One region of the Streptomyces sp. WAC00040 genome, then DNA from elsewhere that is predicted to be linked to it. Evidence: riboswitches for the same ligand, from Rfam matches in the RefSeq annotation. Region 1 holds a riboswitch; each other region holds the start of a gene.
The links. Region 1 has a riboswitch for cyclic di-AMP ahead of MDN94_RS22780 (M23 family metallopeptidase). Riboswitches for the same ligand answer to the same signal wherever they lie in the genome.
Positions count from the first base shown of each region.

Region 2: linked by a shared signal. The riboswitch ahead of MDN94_RS17160 (M23 family metallopeptidase) and the one ahead of MDN94_RS22780 (M23 family metallopeptidase) in region 1 are both predicted to bind cyclic di-AMP.
Region 3: linked by a shared signal. The riboswitch ahead of MDN94_RS04320 (transglycosylase family protein) and the one ahead of MDN94_RS22780 (M23 family metallopeptidase) in region 1 are both predicted to bind cyclic di-AMP.
Region 4: linked by a shared signal. The riboswitch ahead of MDN94_RS06735 (M23 family metallopeptidase) and the one ahead of MDN94_RS22780 (M23 family metallopeptidase) in region 1 are both predicted to bind cyclic di-AMP.

Region 1 covers NZ_JAKQZE010000002.1:749,906-754,806, forward strand. The annotation lists gene MDN94_RS22770 (tyrosine-protein phosphatase) at 1-257, opposite strand, end outside; partial or broken gene MDN94_RS22775 (alpha-galactosidase) at 527-1,077, shown strand; cyclic di-AMP (ydaO/yuaA leader) riboswitch at 1,595-1,773, shown strand; gene MDN94_RS22780 (M23 family metallopeptidase) at 1,776-2,711, shown strand; gene MDN94_RS22785 (SGNH/GDSL hydrolase family protein) at 2,880-3,671, shown strand; gene MDN94_RS22790 (STM4011 family radical SAM protein) at 4,140-4,901, opposite strand, start outside.
Region 2 covers NZ_JAKQZE010000001.1:3,723,740-3,728,640, forward strand. The annotation lists gene MDN94_RS17155 (M16 family metallopeptidase) at 1-1,362, shown strand, start outside; cyclic di-AMP (ydaO/yuaA leader) riboswitch at 1,588-1,750, shown strand; gene MDN94_RS17160 (M23 family metallopeptidase) at 1,764-2,558, shown strand; gene MDN94_RS17165 (GntR family transcriptional regulator) at 2,996-3,673, shown strand; gene MDN94_RS17170 (HPr family phosphocarrier protein) at 3,862-4,143, opposite strand; gene MDN94_RS17175 (bifunctional acetate--CoA ligase family protein/GNAT family N-acetyltransferase) at 4,305-4,901, shown strand, end outside.
Region 3 covers NZ_JAKQZE010000001.1:951,273-956,173, forward strand. The annotation lists gene MDN94_RS04305 (DUF501 domain-containing protein) at 1-185, opposite strand, end outside; gene MDN94_RS04310 (FtsB family cell division protein) at 205-687, opposite strand; gene eno (phosphopyruvate hydratase) at 823-2,118, opposite strand; gene MDN94_RS04320 (transglycosylase family protein) at 2,432-3,115, opposite strand; cyclic di-AMP (ydaO/yuaA leader) riboswitch at 3,120-3,257, opposite strand; gene MDN94_RS04325 (transglycosylase family protein) at 3,610-4,572, opposite strand; gene MDN94_RS04330 (cytochrome P450 family protein) at 4,714-4,901, opposite strand, start outside.
Region 4 covers NZ_JAKQZE010000001.1:1,479,250-1,484,150, reverse strand. The annotation lists gene MDN94_RS06750 (globin domain-containing protein) at 1-11, shown strand, start outside; tRNA gene MDN94_RS06745 (tRNA-Met) at 98-171, shown strand; gene MDN94_RS06740 (PP2C family protein-serine/threonine phosphatase) at 428-1,531, shown strand; cyclic di-AMP (ydaO/yuaA leader) riboswitch at 1,785-1,941, shown strand; gene MDN94_RS06735 (M23 family metallopeptidase) at 1,953-2,996, shown strand; gene MDN94_RS06730 (aldo/keto reductase) at 3,125-4,069, shown strand; gene MDN94_RS06725 (PrsW family intramembrane metalloprotease) at 4,088-4,901, opposite strand, start outside.

The sequences.
Region 1 (4,901 bases):
ACCCCGGGCAGGTCGATGTCCGGCCCCTCGAGCTTCTGGTCCGCCGCGTTGCGGAAGTCGAAGATCGTGTGGAGGCCGAGGGTCGACAGGAACGCGGCGTCGGTCGCCGTCGCGTGTGCCAGGTGCCCGCTGCGGAAGAGCCTGCCGGACCGCACCCGCCGCCCGTCCGTCGTCGGCAGGCCGCCCACGTCCCGGAAGTTACGGACCCCGGTCAGCTCGGGCTCTGTAGAGGGGACCTGCGGCAGCTGCTGCGTCACGGGGACTCCTTCGGAGGACAGTCGCCGGCGCTGTTCGCCGGGCGATGGCGCGGCCTCGACCATACGACACGCGCCCATCGGCCGATCGTCCTGGCCGTCCCGCACGGGTGTCGGCGTGCCCTGTGCGCCGTTGCCGCCGCGGGCCGCCCGGCGGACGATGTGCGGGCCCGTGCGGACCTGTGAGTATCCGAGGGGCCAGATGATCGAGAACGTCGGCAAGGGGCACACCTGGGTCCTCTTCGGCTCCACGAGCAGCTACACCCTCCGCCCTCACCCGCACCGACCAGGTGTGGACATCGGACAACACCGACCCGCTGGACCGGCTCGCCGTCCAGGACGGCTTCAGTCGGCTGCGCCCGGCCCGGGTCGTGGCGGCACGGGTCACCGACAGCCCGGGCGTCCAGCTCAACGGTCGCCGCAGCAGTCTGCGCTTTTGGTTCGTGAGCGCCATGGCGGGCTTGCTGGACGTCGGGGGGACCTCTCGGCCTGGAGCGAGGCGGAGCCGGCGGAGGCGCGTGACCGGGTCCGGCTCTACAAGGAGATCAGGCCGCTGGTCCAGCACGGCGAGCTGTACCGGCTGCGGGCCCGCAGGGCGGTCTCGGCGCCGTGCAGTGCGTACGGGGCGAGGAGGCGGTGGTGCTCGCGCTGCTCCAGCCCCAGCGCTACGGCGAGCGCCCGCCGGCGCTCCGGCTGCGCGGTGTGGAGGCGACGGCGGCCTACGTGTGTGCGCCGGAGCGGTCCGCCCTCGCGGGGTGCTGCTTGACCACGGAATTCACACCGGGCTGAGGGCGATTTCGACGCCACCGTGATCCGGCTCCGGGGCGGATGTGATCCACCGGTTCCAATTCGCCTTACGCGTAAGCGGGCAGGGGAATTGCAAAAGGGGGTCGGTCGGCCAGTTGCGCGGAAACCGGCGGAGCGCGGGAGGCGCGGGGGAGGCGATGGGAGGGAGCCCCCGGTCCGGGGAGCCGGAAGTGACAGGTGCCACGGCTTCAGCCGCCGGACGGCGAAGTGGGGCAAGAGTGGCGGGATTTGATGGGCAAGTGCGGGACTAGGTGGCTAAATGATCCTTCTGTCCGAATTGGATGGTTGCGTATAACGTGCCCCGTAAGAAGGGGAGATGGGCCCCGGCCCGTGAGCAGCGTCATATCCGTGACGTTCTGTGGCCGCGGCGCTGATGTGAATTCCTTGGTCGGCAAGGCGATTGGCCGCCCTTTGTCGACGGAGGGTGACCGGGAATCGGTGCGGGCGAGGCGCCGGTCATTGATCGTGGAAAATCGTGGCTTGTCCCACGCTGCCCGACTCGCCTACGGTCACGCTCAATCCGGACGGACCGCCTAATCCTGCCGCCGACCGGAATTCGAACCTATCCACGCGTGGCAGGAGCGGGGGACCCAGGTAGTACGCCGTATCCGGACAATCCGGACGGCTTGGGGTGAAGTCGCATGAAGTGTGCGACCGGGCATCTCCAGCCCGAACCCGACAGCTCACCTCGCAGGCGCCGGAGAGGAATGCGCCATGCCCGCGAAGGGTAAGCACCGCCGTCCCAAGACCAACCCGATCACCCGCGGCTTCGTCGTCGCCGGTACGGGTGGCGCCGCCATCGCGCTCCCGCTGTTCGGCGCCACCACGGCCAATGCCGCCCCGGCCGCGACCCCGGCCGCAGCGGAGAAGACCGCCGCCGCGGCCCCTGCCTCCGCGACCGCGGCGGCGCCGACCGCCAAGAAGGCCCCCAAGACCTACACGGTCGTCGCCGGGGACTACCTGTCGAAGATCGCCGACGAGCAGGACGTCCGCGGCGGCTGGAAGCAGCTCTTCAACGACAACCGCCGTGTCATCGGTGCCGACCCGTCGCTGATCCACCCTGGTCTGGAGCTGACGATCGGCGCGAAGAACAAGGCTACGAACGACCCGGAGCCCCGCTCCGAGTCCCCGACCCGCCCGTCGCGCGACGACTCGCGGTCCGCCGCGCCGGAGGCCGAGGCCCCCAAGGCCGAGGCGCCGAAGGCCGCGGCCCCCGCCAAGAAGGCCGCGAGCACTGCGTCCGGCTCCGGCTTCAGTGCCCCCGTCGACGCGGGCGTCACCACCCCGTACCGGGCCTCCGGTGCCATGTGGTCCAGCGGCTACCACACCGGTGTCGACTTCGCCGCCCCCACCGGCAGTTCCGTCAAGGCCATCGGCGCGGGTACCGTCGTCTCCGCCGGCTGGGGCGGGGCATACGGCAACGAGGTCGTCATCCAGCACACGGACGGCACCTACTCCCAGTACGCCCACCTCTCCTCGCTCGCCGTCTCCAGCGGGCAGTCGGTGACCGGTGGTCAGCAGATCGGACTGTCGGGTTCGACCGGCAACTCCTCAGGTCCCCACCTGCACTTCGAGGTCCGCACCGGACCCTCGTACGGTTCGGACATCGACCCGCTGGCCTACCTGCGCGAGCACGGCGTCTCCCTCTGAGTCGTCCGGTCGCGCCGGTCCACCGGTGAGTCCCCGTTCCGCATCATGCGGAGCGGGGGCTTCCGCGTATTCCGCCCGGCCGGAATTTGACGGGTGGTAAAGATCACGGCGCGTCAACCCCGCCTTACGGTCGCGTAGGTCACATCAGTAAAGGAAAGATGTGCTCCCGTGGCAGACGATTCGAGAACAGAGAACAGTGGCGTATTCGGGTCGTACGCGGCGATCGGTGACAGCTTCACCGAGGGCGTGGGGGACCCGGGGCCCGACGGGAGATTCGTCGGATGGGCGGACCGGTTCGCCGTCCTGCTCGCCGACCGGATGCCGGAGCACTCCTTCCGGTACGCCAACCTCGCCGTACGCGGCCGCCTCCTCGATCAGATCGTCGAGGAGCAGGTGCCCAGGGCGCGCGAGCTCGCGCCGGACCTGGTGACCTTCTGCGCCGGCGGCAACGACATCATCCGGCCCGGCTCCGACCCCGACGACGTCGCGGAACGTTTCGAACGCGCGGTGGCCGACCTCGCCGGCTCGGTCGGCACCGTCATGGTGACCACCGGCTTCGACACCCGGGACGTGCCGGTCCTGCGGCATCTGCGCGGCAAGATCGCCACGTACACCGCCCACGTACGGGCCATCGCCGACCGCTACGGGTGCCCCGTACTGGACCTGTGGTCGCTCAAGTCCGTCCAGGACCGGCGCGCTTGGGACGCCGACCGGCTCCACCTGTCACCCGAGGGGCACACCAGGGTCGCGCTGCGCGCCGCTCAGGTCCTCGGGATCGAGGTGCCCGCCGACCCCGACCAGCAGTGGCCGCCGCTGCCCCCGCGAGGGACGCTCGAGGTGCGCCGGGACGACATCCAGTGGGCGCGCGAGTATCTGGTGCCCTGGATCGGGCGGCGACTCCGCGGCGAGAGCTCCGGCGATCATGTGGAGGCCAAGCGCCCCGACCTGCTGCCGCTCTGAGACGCAAGGCGGTCCGGTGCCCGGACCGCCGAGGCGGCGCCGGTGTGGCGGACCGCCCGGCAACAGCCGGACTTCCGCACCGCCCAGGACAACGTCGGCGGCCCACGCCCCTGGCCCGGCCCTGCTGGCCCCTGGTCGCCGTCGCCACCCTCGCTTTCACCGACATCGGCCGTCCCGGGCGTGCCGCGCGCCCACTGGGGGGAGGGCCCGTGCGGCCGGTCGCCAGGTGCGGCAGCGCGAGCACCGCCGTGGCACCGGCCGTCGTGAACCCGGCCGCCCAGGCGCGTAGCAACGTCTCGTGCGGGTCCCGACGGCGTGACGTCCGGGACCGCACGGGACGGGAGCATCAACGCTTCATGAGGGCGAAGACTCCCCAGCCCTGCGCATGCCGGTGCGATGCGGGCGCCCCCACCTCGCCGGCAGCGACGGACCCGACGAAACCCGTCTGCCCACGGGTCGGCGCGCTTCCTAGGCGAGGGCGGACGGGACCGCTGGGGGAATGCGCGACGGGATCCGTTCGAGGACTCCGCCGGCGAAGGCGTCGTACAGCGGCAGCGTCTCCAGGTGGACGTACCCGATGTGGCAGTCGCACACGGCGAGGGGGCAGGCGCGGGGGCGCAGCGCGCGGCGGTACGAGCCGTCGTAGAGATTGCCGAGCTCGGCGCGGACGAAGTGGCAGCGGCGCACGGTCCCCTCGCCGTCCACCGAGACGACACTCTCGCCCGTGCGGCACGGCAGCCCCGCGGAGCGGTGCGGGTGACGGCTGTAGGGGAAGAGCGGGTCCAGTTCCGTCCAGGCCTGTGCCTCCGCCTCGGAGAGCTCGCGTCCCTCGGGCGCGTTCACCCACAGATAGATGTGGCCGGGCAGGTCGGCGCGGAGTCTGCGCGCCTCCTCCAGATGGCCCGGGAAGCCGACGATGCCCACGCTGAAACGGATCTCCCGCCGTATCAGGTCCCTGCATTTGTCGATGAACCGGTCGTAAGGCGTCTGACCGGGGTGAAAGGTGCACCACAGGGCGAGGGTCTCCGGGCACGCCTTCGCCAGCCAGTCCGTCCGGCAGCTCAGGTTCGTCTGGATCGCGACCCGGCGGATGTGCGGCAGGTGCGACAACTCCGTCAGGGTCCGGCGGTACCAGGAACGGACCAGCCCCTCGCCCCACGGCGTGAACAGGACCGACAGCCGGTCCCCGGTCTGCCCTGCGGCCCACCTGGAGAAGCGCTCCAGCGCGGC
Region 2 (4,901 bases), on a different contig from region 1:
TTCCACCCGCAGCCGACCCCGGGCACCGCCCGGCCCTGGGCCTTCCCGGCCCCCGACCGCGGCACGCTGGACAACGGACTGACGGTGCTGCGCTGCCACCGTCCCGGCCAGCAGGTCGTGGCCGTCGAGATCTCGCTCGACGCTCCGCTGGACGCCGAGCCGGAGGGTCTCGACGGCGTCGCCACGATCATGGCGCGCGCCCTGTCGGAGGGCACGGACAAGCACTCCGCGGAGAAGTTCGCAGCGGAACTGGAGCGTTGCGGCGCCACCCTGGACGCACACGCCGACCACCCCGGCGTCCGGGTCTCCCTCGAGGTACCGGTCTCCCGGCTGCACAAGGCGCTCGGGCTGCTCTCCGAGGCACTGATCGCCCCCGCCTTCGAGGCCGGCGAGGTCGAGCGGCTGGTCCGCAACCGCCTCGACGAGATCCCGCACGAGACGGCGAACCCGGGCCGCCGGGCCGCCAAGCAGCTCTCCAAGGAGCTCTTCCCGGCCGAGCTGCGCGTCTCCCGGCCGCGCCAGGGGACGGAGGAGACGGTCGCGCGGATCGACGCGGCCGCCGTGCGCGCCTTCTACGAGGCGCATGTACGGCCCGCCACCGCCACCGCGGTGATCGTCGGCGACCTCACCGGTATCGACCTGGACGCCGTCCTCGGCGACACGCTCGGGGCGTGGACGGGCGACAAGGCGGACCCGCGCCCGGTGCCCGCGATCACCGCTGACGACACCGGCCGTGTGGTCATCGTCGACCGCCCTGGTGCGGTGCAGACGCAGCTCCTCATCGGCCGCGTCGGTGGCGATCGCCATGACCGTGTCTGGCCCGCGCAGGTGCTCGGCACGTACTGCCTCGGCGGCACGCTGACCTCCCGCCTCGACCGGGTGCTGCGCGAGGAGAAGGGGTACACCTACGGTGTGCGCGCCTTCGGCCAGGTGCTGCGCTCCGCTCCGGACGGCTCCGGCGCCTCGATGCTCGCCATCAGCGGCTCCGTGGACACGCCCAACACCGGTCCGGCGCTCGGTGACCTGTGGAAGGTGCTCCGCACGCTCGCAGCCGAGGGGCTCACGGACGCCGAGCGGGACGTCGCCGTGCAGAACCTGGTGGGCGTCGCCCCGCTGAAGTACGAGACGGCGGCGTCCGTGGCGGCCACCTTGGCCGACCAGGTCGAGCAGCACCTCCCGGACGACTACCAGGCACAGATGTACGTGCGTCTGGCGGAGACGGGCACGGTGGAGGCGACCGCGGCGGTCGTCAACGCCTTCCCGGTCGACCGGCTGGTGACGGTGCTCGTCGGCGACGCGTCGCAGATCGAGGAGCCGGTGAAGGCCCTCGGCATCGGTGAAGTGAGGGTTGTCACGGGCTGATCGGACGCCGCCCGGCGGGACGACTCAAAACGCGCATCGCGTGAAAACGGAACCCCGGCTTCGAATCGTTTGCCGGGGTTCCGTTCTATGTCCGATTTGCAGGACTGAATGCCTGTCTGCCCTGTGGTATGCGCTACAAAACGGGCTGTCTGTTTGGTGATTGACGAACGGGTTGCCTAGCGTCGGTCCGGCTGTCCGCCTGGAGATCGTCGCGCCCGCGGCATCGGGCAGCCATCGCCGAGTCCCCGTCAGGCGCGAGCCTGGGGAGCCGGGGACCCACGTAGTCCCTGGGGTGAATCGGCCCTCCTTCGCCCGTGCGGAGGGGGCCGTAGGAGACCTTCCTGCTCCGAACCCGTCAGCTAACCCGGTAGGCGAGAAGGAAGGAAAGGACCAGCCTCTTCATGGCGTTCACCCGTGCCACCGGGAAGCATCGTGCCCCGAGCCGCCTGACGCGCAGGAGCGCGAACCTGGCCGGCGTCGCCGCCCTCGCCACCACCGGCGTCATCGGAACCCTCGCCTCCCCGGCGCTCGCCGCCGACACCGAGGCCCCCTCCGTCGAGGACACCGGCCTCACCCAGATCGTCTCCATGGGGTCGCTCGCCGACGAGATAGCCGACCAGGCCGCCGCCCAGGAGAGAGAGGCCCAGGAGGCCGCCGCCAAGGCCAGGGCGCAGGCGAAGGCCGAGGCCGAGGCGAAGGCGGAAGCCAGGCGCAAGGCCGAGGCGCGCGCCAAGGAGGCCCGCGAGGCCAAGGAGCGCGCCGCCCGCGAGGCCGAGCGCAAGCGGCTGAACTCCTTCCGGCTCCCGATCGCCGGTTCGCACGTGACCACCGGGTACCGGACCGGCGGCGCCCTCTGGTCCTCCGGCAGCCACTCCGGCGTCGACTTCCGCGCCGCCTCCGGCAGTTCCGTCGTGTCCGTCGGCTCCGGCACCGTCGTCGAGGCGGGCTGGGGCGGCGCGTACGGCAACAACGTCGTGATCCGGATGAACGACGGCACGTACACCCAGTACGGCCACCTGTCGTCCATCAGCGTCTCCGTCGGTCAGCAGGTCACCCCCGGCCAGCAGATCGGACTGTCCGGCTCGACCGGCAACTCGACCGGGCCGCACCTGCACTTCGAGGCCAGGACCACCGCCGAGTACGGCTCCGACATCGACCCGGTCGCCTACCTGCGCTCGCGCGGCGTCAACGTCTGACCCTCGGCCGCACCCGGGACCGCGCCCACCGTTCCCGCGCCCGCGCCGGTTTCGGGCCCATGTCCGTCGCCCTCGTCCCCGCCGCGCCTGGGCCTGCGCCACACTCATGGCGCCGTCCCGGCGGCCGCGGGCCGAGTTCGGCGCGCGACCTTGCCGTCACGGATCTGCCGGCCGAGATGCGGCCGCGGATCTGAGGCTGGTCGAGCCGCGCCGCGCCCACCGTCCGGCGCCCCGCGCTTCGTCTTCGAAGGCCCCCGGCTTGGCCGGGGGCCTTCTGCGCATTCCGCGGCGTTTCGGCCATTGAGTGATTGCCGTCTCCGTCAAGAGACTTCCATGGTTTTCACCCTGGCGTCGGAAAAACGCGTTCATTGCAATAGAGTCACGGGAACACGCGTCAATCGGCTGCGTTTCGCTCGGATCAATGCGGAGGTTCGGTCATGCGTATTCCCGCGCACTCGGTATGCACGGCGATCCGCGACGACATCGTCTCCGGGGTCCACGAGCGCGGCAGCCGGCTCACGGAGGAACACCTGGCACGCCGCTATGGCGTCTCCCGCGTCCCGGTCCGCGAGGCGCTGCGCACCCTGGAGTCGGAGGGCTTCGTCGTGACCCGCCGGCACGCCGGCGCCTGTGTGGCGGAGCCGACGGAGCAGGAGGCCGCCGACCTCCTGGAGATCCGTATGCTTCTGGAGCCGCTGGGCGCTGCGCGCGCCGCGCAACGCCGCACGGAAGCGCATCTGCGGGTGCTGCGCGGCCTGGTGAGACTCGGTCAGGAGCGGGCGCGCCGGGGACAGGGCGAGGACTTGCGCTCGCTCGGCTCCTGGTTCCACGAGACGCTCGCGCAGTCCTGCGACAGTCCCGGGTTGACCTCGCTGCTGACCCAGTTGCGGCACAAGATCGCCTGGATGTACTCGGTGGAGCAGCCTCTCGCCCCGGTCGAGTCGTGGGCCGAGCACGGCGCGATCGTCGACGCCGTGGCGCGCGGTGACGCGGAGCGGGCGCGCGCGTTGACGGCCGCGCACGCCGAGCGTGCCGCCACGGCGCACCGGCTGCGCCGCACCGTGCGGGTGAGGACTTCGCAACATGCCGTAAACACCACGAGCGGCCGGAATTAACAGAGGGCGTATACAAAAGAAGGCGTGATGGGGTCGGCCTTTTCCCTGTTTTACTTTTCCGTCCGACCTCCGAAGGCGAAATGCCGAACGCGGTCCTGAAATGCAGAACCGCGGTGCTCCGGATCCGGAACACCGCGGTTTTTCTGTGAATGGCGGCGGGCGTCAGGCCGGTCGGGCCCGGACCGTCCTCAGACCGTCTCGGGAAGCTCGTCGAGACCCTCTGCCACCAGTTTGGCCAGGCGGTCGAGGGCCGCCTCCGCGCCGTCCGCGTCGGAAGCGAGGACGATCTCCTCGCCACCCTGGGCGCCCAGGCCGAGCACGGCGAGCATCGAGGCCGCGTTGACCGGATTGCCGTCGGCCTTGGCGATCGTCACAGGGACGCCGGCAGCCGTCGCGGCACGGACGAAGATGGACGCGGGGCGGGCGTGAAGGCCCTCGGCCCAGCCGACATTGACGCGGCGCTCAGCCATGGTGTTGCCCTTCAAGTCTTAGCGGGTTGTCTAGACCAGTCTCTCATGTGTCCCGGCGTGCTCCCCGCCCACCCTGCCGGGGTGCGGGCCGCCGTCGGCCCCCTCAGACTGCCCGCGCACAACCGCCTCCGCGACCGGTGGCCGCGCGTAGGCTTTCCCCCATGCAGACCTCGCAGGAGCACGCCTACCCCGCTCACTGGGAAGCAGACGTGGTGCTGCGCGACGGTGGCACCGCCCGGATCAGGCCCATCACGCCGGAGGACGCGCACCGGCTGGTCAGCTTCTACGAGCAGGTCTCGGACGAGTCGAAGTACTACCGCTTCTTCGCCCCCTACCCGAGGCTTTCCGACAAGGACGTCCACCGGTTCACGCACCACGACTACGTCGACCGGGTCGGACTCGCGGTGACGGTCGGCGGCGAGTTCATCGCCACGGTCCGCTACGACCGCATCAACGCACAGGGTCGGCCGGCGAGCGCCCCGGCTGACGAGGCGGAGGTCGCCTTCCTCGTCCAGGACGCGCACCAGGGGCGCGGTGTCGCGTCCGCGCTGCTCGAGCACATCGCGGCGGTGGCGCGGGAGCGGGGCATCCGGCGCTTCGCCGCTGAGGTGCTGCCCGCCAACTCCAAGATGATCAAGGTGTTCCGCGACGCCGGATACACACAGCGGCGCAGCTTCGAGGACGGATCCGTCCATCTGACCCTCGACCTCGAACCGACGGCGGAGTCCCTCGCCGTGCAGCGCGGACGCGAGCAGCGC
Region 3 (4,901 bases), on a different contig from region 1:
AGCGTCGGGAAGGGGGTGCCGTCGGGGAGCCGCGGGGCGGTCTCGACGACGTCGGGCTGCCCGCAGGGGCAGCGGTGCGCGATCGCGCGCAGACCGCGCGGGGGCCGGCCGAGCTGCTCCTTGAACGCGGCGATGTCCGCGTCGGTGGGCTCGGTGGGTTCGGTGGTGGGAGGAGGTGTTTCCATGCCTGCCTTGTTCGCTGACTTAACCGTGCTGCGGGCCGTCGGCGCTGTCCACGCCGTTCCATACGTTCGAGTACCAGGGCCGGTCGGCCGCACCGCCCTCTTCCTGCTCCTGCTCGGCGGCCTCCGGATCGATCATGGTGTATCCGGTCTCCCCCGGCAGGACGTAGTGCAGATGCTCGCGGGCCAGGCGCCGGATGTACATGTCGTCCTTGAGACGCGCCTTCTCGTCCTTGAGCTGCTCGACGCTCTTGCGGGCCTCGTGCATCAGCCGTTCCTGCTCGGCGATCTCGGCCCGCTGCGAGACGTACTGGCGCATCGGGTAGGCGAGCGCGACGACGAGCGAGCAGACGACGAGGGCGAGGAAGGCCGCGCGTCCGGTGAGGCGGGAGCGGCGGGCCTGGCGGCGGTTCTGGGACCGGTAGACACGGGCGGCGGTCTGCTCGCCGAGCAGCCGCAGCCTGGTCGCCGTGGAGAACCGGTCCGCGTCCGGCGTGCGTGCCATTCCTCTCGCCTCCCCTTCACACGCGTACGTCCCCGGACACGGTACGGGACCGCGGCCGGGGACGTACGGACGACAGGGCTTCAGCCGGTGATCGGGCGGCGATCAGACGTAGGCCGGCCGTCGTGCCTTCTGTGCTTACTGGTCCGCGAAGCGGAACCGCGGGAACGCGCTGCGGCCCGCGTACACCGCCGCGTCGTCGAGGATCTCCTCGATGCGCAGCAGCTGGTTGTACTTGGCGACGCGCTCGGAGCGGGCCGGGGCGCCGGTCTTGATCTGGCCGCAGTTGGTGGCGACGGCCAGGTCGGCGATGGTGACGTCCTCGGTCTCGCCGGAGCGGTGGGACATCATGCACTTGAAGCCGTTGCGCTGGGCGAGCTCGACGGCGTCGAGGGTCTCGGTCAGCGAACCGATCTGGTTGACCTTCACGAGCAGGGCGTTCGCGGCGTTCTCCTCGATGCCGCGGGCCAGGCGCTCCGGGTTGGTGACGAACAGGTCGTCGCCGACGAGCTGCACCTTGGCGCCGAGCTTCTCGGTGATGGCCTGCCAGCCGGCCCAGTCGTCCTCGAACAGCGGGTCCTCGATGGAGACCAGCGGGTAGGAGTCGACGAGTTCCGCGTAGTACTCGGTCATCTCGGCGGCCGAGCGGGACTTGCCCTCGAACTCGTACGAGCCGTCCTTGTAGAACTCGGACGCGGCGACGTCGAGCGCGAGCGCGATGTCCTTGCCCGGGGCGTAACCGGCCTCCTTGATGGCCTCGAGGATGAGGTCCAGGGCGGCGCGGTTGGAGTCGAGGTTCGGCGCGAAGCCGCCCTCGTCGCCGAGACCGGTGGACAGGCCCTTCTGCTTCAGAACCTTCTTGAGGGTGTGGTAGACCTCGGTGCCCCAGCGAAGGGCCTCGGAGAAGGACTCGGCGCCGATCGGCGCGATCATGAACTCCTGGATGTCCACGTTGGAGTCGGCGTGCGAGCCGCCGTTCAGGATGTTCATCATCGGAACGGGCAGCAGGTGCGCGTTCGGGCCGCCCAGGTAGCGGAAGAGCGGCAGGTCCGAGGCCTCGGAGGCGGCGTGCGCCACGGCGAGGGAGACGCCGAGGATGGCGTTGGCGCCGAGGGAGGACTTGTCCGGGGTGGCGTCCAGGTCGAACATCGCCTGGTCGATCAGCCGCTGCTCGGTGGCGTCGTAACCGACGAGCTCCGGGCCGATCTGCTCGATGACGGCGAGGACGGCCTTCTCGACACCCTTGCCCTGGTAGCGGTTCTGGTCACCGTCGCGAAGCTCGAGAGCCTCGAACGCACCGGTGGAGGCGCCGGACGGAACTGCAGCACGACCCGTGCTGCCGTCGTCGAGGCCAACCTCGACCTCGACCGTGGGGTTACCTCGGGAGTCCAGGATTTCCCGGGCTACGACGACGTCGATGGACGGCACGAGCATCTCCTTCTGGGATGTGACGCGAGAAAAAGTGCAGAGGTCTGCTTGGCCTTGCGGCAAGAGCCTAACCGCCTCGGGGGCAAAGGCCTGCCGATGCCCGCCCCCTGGGACGAAAAAGGGCATCAAGTCCCTTGGGACGGGGCAAACAGGGCGGTATCTACCTGCGGGTAACCGGCATTCGGGCCCTGGCCCTCGACGGACCGAACCCCGGCCCGGCGCGTTCGGGGGGGAAGGTGCGCCGGACCGGGGTGCTCGGGTCCCGTACGGAAGACGGGTGGCCTCCCACGACCGCCGGACCGTGGGAGGAAGGGGTGGGTCAGCTCAGGTGGAGCTGCTGACCCGGGTGGATCACGTCGGCGTCCTCGACGATGTCCTTGTTCAGCTCGAAGAGCTTCTCCCAGCCGCCCTTGACCTTCTCGGCCTCGGCGATGGTGCTCAGGGTGTCGCCGGCCTTGACCTTGTACTCGCCGTCGCCCTTCTTGAAGGACTTGGCCTCGGCAGCGGCGGCGGGCTTCTCGGCCTTCTTCGCCGGGGCCTCGGCGCGCTCGGAGCGCGTGGTGGGGGCCTCGGCGCGCTCCTGGGCCGGCTGGGTGGGCTCGGCCTCGACGGAGCCGGCGTCGTTGGAGGCGTTGGACAGGCCGACGCCACAGCTCGGCCAGGCGCCCTTGCCCTGGCCGGCCAGGACCTTCTCGGCTATCTCGATCTGCTGGGACTTGGACGCCTGGTCGGCGGTCGCGGCGTACGCGGTGCCGCCGTACGCGGCCCAGGTCGAGGCGGAGAACTGCAGGCCGCCGTAGTAGCCGTTGCCGGTGTTGATGGACCAGTCGCCGCCGGACTCGCACTGGGCGACGGCGTCCCACTCGGCCGTGGTGGCGGCGGAGGCGGTGCCCGCACCGAGCAGCGGCGCGGCGACGGCCGCACCGGTGATGCCGACGAAGGCGGCGATACGGGTCGCCCGGGAAGCGCGGCGGTGCTTGGCGTTGCCGGAAGAACGCAGCATGGAGCTATCTCCTCACCGACGCCTGCGAGGTGAGCTGTCGGGTTCGGGCCTGTGAGTTGCCCGGCCGCACGTCACTGACGCACGGTCTTCACCCCCAGCCGGTTCCGTTCCGCCGGTCTCCACGGTCCGGCCGACCTCGACGTACGGTCGGCCTCTCGCTGTCCCGGCTCACGGGCCCGGCACTTACCTGGGTCCCCCGCTCCTGCCTTCGGCGCTCTGAGCGACGACTGTTCCCCCCGACCGACGGCAGGATTCGGCGTATCGGTCGACGGTGCCCGCGATGGCGAACGGTTCAGACGGTAGACACACGACTCCCCGATGTTCAAAGTCGAACATCGGGGAGAAATCGCCCGAACCGGCCACCCATGAGTGTCCGTTTTCGCAGGTGAGGGGCGGAGTGGGCGAATTCGCAGGGCTGTTTGCTGCAGTTGCAGCAAAGAGACCCTTGTCTCACTCGCACACAACGGACATAAGCCGGCGAAACGCTACGCGAACTAGCCCCGGTTCAGGCCGAGATCGAGGCTCTGACCGGGCCGGATGAGGTCCGGGTCGGCCCCGACGGCCTCCTGGTTCGCCTCGTAGAGCGCCGGCCACCCGCCGGGCACGTCCTTCTCGTTGGCGATGTCGCACAGGTTGTCGCCGGGCTGAACGGTGTAGGTGTCGGGGCGGGTTGCCTCATCGGCACCGTTTCGACCTGAACTGTCACCACGTGAGGCATGACGGCCGCTTTCGCGGCCCTTTTCCGTTTTGCCCGTTTCTGCCTCGCTGTCGGCGGGGGCGCCGCGGTGCTTGCCGCCGCCGCTCGTGGCGCCGTCGGAGGGAGCCGCGCCCGTGGCGCCGTCCGACGCGCCGGGAGCCTCCGGAGCCGTGGTGGTCCCGTCCGTGGAGTCCGGCGCGTCACCGGCGCCACGGGACGGCGCTCCGGTCCCGCCCGGACCGCCGGAAGAGTCCTCGATGGTCCCGCTGTCCGTGTCGTCGGCCGGCGTGTCCCTGCCGGAGGCGTCCTCGGACGGCTCCACGGCCGGTGCTTCGCTCTGCTGCGGCAGCGGCAGGATGCCGGGGTCGACGCCGGTGTCCGTGCCGTCGTTGACAAGCCCCGCGAGCGGCCCGCACGCGGGCCACGCCTGCGGGCCCTCGGCGGCGAGCACCTTCTCGGCGACCGCTATCTGCTGCGAGCGGCTGGCGAGGTCGGCGCTCGGCGCGTACGCGGTGCCGCCGTACGCGACCCAGACCTCCTCGGAGAACTGGAGTCCGCCGTAGAAGCCGTTGCCGAAGTCGGCGCTCCAGGCGCCGCCGCTCTCGCACTCCGCGACGCGGTCCCACGTGCTCGCGTCCGCGGCCGAGGCCGAGCCCGCGCCGAGCAGCGGAATGGCGATGGCCGAACCGGTCACCCCTGCCGCAACGATGAGGGCCGGAGCCTGGCGGGGTCGGCGGTGTCGTCCGTTCCCGGAGAGCATGCGGTTGCCTTTCGCGTGACAGCTGAGAAACCTGCGGCCTGCTGTTGCGTGCCGAGTCGACGGTGAACGTAGCCGTATTCGAACGCGAGTCACAAGTCGATGCAGCGGAGATCACGTGAAAGTCACAGAATTGACGCTGCGTCAGTTTGTTTCGGGTGTGAACTCAACGGGCAGAGTGCGCAATCCACGCATGATGAGTCCCCCACGCCACCGCAAATCGGCCGGATCTCCCGCAAGCCGCAAGTCAGGCATTCTGCGGAGCAGCGTGGCGAGCGCGGTCTGCCCCTCGAGCCGGGCGAGCGGCGCGCCGAGGCAGTAATGGATGCCGT
Region 4 (4,901 bases), on a different contig from region 1:
GTCAGGAGTAGCCGGCGACGATTTTCCGGCCTTCTCCCGGCGCTGCTCGTAATTGGTACGGATCTTGCTCTGCATGGCGTAAGGTTGTGTTCACCGACGCGGGGTGGAGCAGCTCGGTAGCTCGCTGGGCTCATAACCCAGAGGTCGCAGGTTCAAATCCTGTCCCCGCTACTGATGACACCGGCCCGGTGGTCGATCGAGAAGATCGACCACCGGGCCGGTGGCTTTTTCCGAGCGTCCCGATCGTCGCCCGGTCGGGCGACCGGAAGTCGCCCCGCGGCGCGTCGGCCTTCAGCCTGATGGGGGCGCGGTACTGTCCGCAGCCGTCAGCGGACCCGGTAGGACCGGCAGGAGACCACCTTTGGGCCAGGAGTGGCGAGATCAGGGCGGCGCCAGAAGAACCCCGTGGTTCGTCCGCGTGTTGCCCATGGCGATGATCGTCGGCGGGGTGGTCTTCGACATGCTGACCCCGCCCCGGTTCACCGCCGTACCTCTTTATGCAGCCGCCCCGCTCGTCGCGGCGCCTGTCCTGTCATGGATGGCGACCCTGCTGACCGGGATCGCCGCGGTTCTGGCGCTGAGCGTCCTCCACGCCGTCAACAGAAGCTTCTGGCAGATCACGGTCCTCACCGAGACGACCACGGTGGTCACCGTCGTCGCACTCGCGCTGTTCATCAACATCCTCGTGCGGCGCAGCGGTGAGCGGCTCGCCTCGGCCCGGGTGATCGCCGAGACCGCGCAGCGGGCCGTCCTGCCCGCGCCGGCCGACCGGATCGGCGGTCTGCACATCGCCGCCCGCTATGAGGCGGCGCAGGCGGGCGCGTTCATCGGCGGCGACCTCTTCGCGGTGCAGGACACCCCTCACGGCGTGCGCCTCCTCGTCGGCGATGTACGGGGCAAAGGGCTGGGGGCGGTGGGGACCGTGGCCGTGCTCATCGGCGCCTTCCGCGAGGCTGCGGAGCAGGAGCGCTCGCTGGAGGGCGTGGCCCAGCGGTTGGAGCGGGCGCTCAAGCGCGAGGGCACCAGGCGTGAGGGGCTGGACGCCATGGAGGGGTTCACCACCGCCGTACTGGGCGAGATCCCGCGCGGCCGGCCCCTGGTGCGACTCGTGAACCGGGGGCATCCCGAGCCCTTGGTGCTGCACGCCGACGGGGCTCTGGACGTCCTGGTGCCGGCGCAGGCCGCGCTGCCGCTGGGTATGGGTGATCTGGCGGCGTGGCCGGACCGGGCGGACGAGTACCCGCTGCCCGACGGGGCGACGCTGCTGCTCTACACGGACGGGGTGACGGAGGCGCGGGACGCTCGCGGCGTCTTCTACGACCCGGTGGAACGGCTCGCGGGGCGTCTCTTCCCGGGGCCTGCGGAGCTGCTGGACGCGCTCGTCGACGACGTACGGCGGTACACCGGCGGCGGATCGAGCGACGACATGGCACTGCTGGCGGTCGGCAGGCCGGCGGAAGGGCAGCCGGAACGGCGCAGGACGGTGCCGGTGGTTCCGCCGGAGCCCGACGGTCGCGGCAGGCCTGCGTGACATAACGCCCCTGATACGGGTGGTGCGCACGCTCCGTAGTCGAAGGGGAGCCGTCCGCATAACATTTGATATGCCATCAGAACCGGGACCGCCTCTGATGTTTGATCAACTCGCCCGGTTCCGGCAGGTTCTGTCCGAGTAAGTCCCGGGTGAAGTCGTTAATGATCACCCGGAACAGCTTGGAATCCGGCCCCGGCGTCTATTAACGTTCGATAACGCAGTGCGGTCGTCCCAGCCGTCGCAGAGGCGGCGCCGTGCGCACGTGCCGAATCCCGCAAGGGAACCGGGGAACCACTAATTGGGGTGAATCGGTCACCCTTTGCCGCTCAGTCCGCGGTCGAGGGCGCCCGTAGGAGACCTTCCTGCTCCGAACCCGTCAGCTAACCCGGTAGGCGAGAAGGAAGGAAAGGAGTACGCCTTCGTGGCGTCCAACATGCCTGCCCCCGAGGCCCGCTTCGCGTCCGAACGTTTCAGTACCGACGCCCCCGAGCGGACCTGGGAGGAGTGGAATCCCACAGAGGACTCCGTCCGCCCCGTGCGCGGCCGGCACCGTGTCATCAAGCAGCGCGGCGGAATCGCCCGCAGCTCCACGGTGCTCGGAGTCGGCGTCATCGCCGCGGTCGGCGCGGGTGGCATAGCCACCGCGCAGGACAAGCCGGCGGTCTCCATCTCCCTTCCCGATTCCATCGCGGACAAGCTTCCCGACGCGAAGTCGCTTCCCGGCGTGGGATCCCTGATCTCCGACTCGGACGACTCCGACGGCGATGTCCACGCCGCGCCGCTCACCGCCGCGACCACGGTCGCCGACACCGGCGCCGGCCAGGCTCAGGCCGCCGGCTCCGGCGAGGCCCTGCGCGCCCGGATCCTCCAGCAGGCCGAGCAGCAGCAGGCAGAGGCCGACGCCGAGGCGAAGGCGGCCGCGGAGGCGCTCGCCGCCGAGCAGGCGGCGGCCGCAGCCGAGAAGCAGCAGAGCGCGGCCGAGGCCAAGGCCGCCGAGGAGAAGCGCAAGGCGGAGGAGGCCGCGCGTGCGGCGGCAGAGGCCGCGCGTCTCGCCGAGCTCGCCCGCAGCTTCTCCCTTCCGACCTCCTCCTACACGATCACCTCCACCTACGGTGAGTCCGGCGCGATGTGGTCCTCCGGCCAGCACACCGGCCTGGACTTCGCGGCACCGACCGGGACCCCGGTCAAGGCGGTGCACGGCGGCACGGTCAAGTCCGCCGGCTGGTCCGGCTCCTACGGCTACCGCATCGTCCTCGAACTCGAGGACGGCACCGAGGTCCTGTATGCCCACCTCTCCTCCATGACGGCGAGCGCGGGCCAGCAGGTGTCCACCGGCGAGACGATCGGGCGCGTCGGCGCGACCGGCAATGTCACCGGTCCGCACCTGCACCTCGAGGTGCACACCGCCGGCGGCGCGGGCATCGACCCGATGGCGTGGCTGCGCGACAAGGGCCTCACGATCTGATCCCTGCCCGGTACGGGTCGCGGTAAGTCCCGTGCCGGGCACATCCATGTCTCCGGCAGTCCTGGCGCACCCCCCCCGACGCCAGGGCTGCCGGAATAGCCGCTACGGGCACGGCCGTTGATCAGCGCATGACCTCTCTGCGCCCCCTCGGTTCCTCCGGCCTGACCGTCTCCCCGCTTGCTCTCGGCGGCAACGTCTTCGGCTGGACGGCCGACGAGGCGAGGACCTTCGCGGTCCTCGACGCGTACACCGCCGCAGGCGGCAACTTCGTCGACACCGCCGACAGCTACTCCTCGTGGGCCCCGGGGAACGAGGGCGGCGAGTCGGAGACCCTCATCGGCAAGTGGCTCGCGGCCCGCGGCAACCGCTCCGAAGTCGTCATCGCCACCAAGGTCGGCGCCCACCCCCGCCACAAGGGCCTCTCCGCGGCCACGATCAAGGCGGCCGCGGAGGAGTCGCTCACCCGGCTGGGCACCGACCACATCGACCTCTACTACACCCACTTCGACGACCCGTCCGTGCCCGTCGAGGAGATCATCACCGCCCTCGACCAGCTGGTGAAGGACGGCAAGGTGCGCGCGATCGCCGCCTCCAACATCAGCGCCGAACGGCTCCGGGCGTCCCTGGACTTCTCCGAGCGGGAGGGCCTAGCCCGCTATGCGGTGCTGCAGCCCCACTACAACCTGGTCTCACGCCGCACCTACGAGGGGGAACTGCAGGACGCCGCCGCCCGCGCCGGCCTCGCCGCCGTCCCCTATTACGCGCTCGCGTCGGGCTTCCTCACCGGCAAGTACCGGCCCGGCACCACGGTGGACAGCGCCAGGGCCCAGGGCGCCTCCAAGCACCTCGAGTCGGAGCGGGGGCTGAGGGTCCTCGACGTGCTCGACAGGATCGCGCAGGCCCGTGGCGTGGAGATCGCGACCGTTGCACTGGCGTGGCTGGCCGCGCAGCCGACCGTGGCCGCGCCGATCGCGTCGGCCCGCACGGTCGAGCAGGTGCCGGCCCTGGTGGCGGCGACGGACCTGGCCCTGACGGACGGCGAGCTGGCCGAGCTGACCGACGCGTCCGCCTGAGACCGCACCGGCGCAAGCTCAATAGCGGTAGGGGTTGTAGCCGCTGTAGTCGCGGTGCGGCGGCGGCAGCGGCGTCCGGGCCGTCGCCTGGGCGGCGTACGCCAGCGAAGGGCCCGCCACCTCCCTGCGCTGCCACAGGTGGTGCAGCAACTCCTGCTCGCGCTCCACGAAATCCGGGCCGGCCGCGCCCCGGTGGGCCCGGTGACGCAGGAAGGCGAGCGTCGTCGCGAACGCCTCGTACTCCGACACGGCGTGCCCGGCCGCCGGGCCGTACGCGCGCCGGGCGAAGTCCCTGGCCACGGTGCGGGCCCGCATCGACGACAGGGCGCGGGGCTCGGCCGCGGACATCCAGCCGGCCGCGGCGTACGCCGGAAGCTCCTCCGAGATCGTGCGCAGCTCACGCTGGCGGGTCCATATCGCCAGCCAGGTGAGCAGCGCGAACACCGGCACCATGAACGCCCCGTACACGGCGTAGAAGCCCCACGGTCCGAGCATCGACGCCGAGCCGTTCCACAGGGCGTGCATCCCCATCGCGAGCGCCAGGCCCAGCAGCGGCAGCGCGATGCGCCGCAACCGCGGCCGCCGGCGCGCGCCGAGCGCGGCGAGACCGAAGCCGAGGCCGGTGAGCACGGTGAAGAGCGGATGCGCGAAGGGCGACATCACGATGCGTACGAAGAACGTCGCGGCGGTCACGGAGGCGAAGCCGGAGGCGCCTATCGCCTGGTCCTCGTCGAAGGCGCTGCCCAGATAGAGGATGTTCTCCGTGAAGGCGAAGCCGGTGGCGGTGAAGCCGGCGACCACCACGCCGTCCACGATCCCGGTGAAGTCCCGT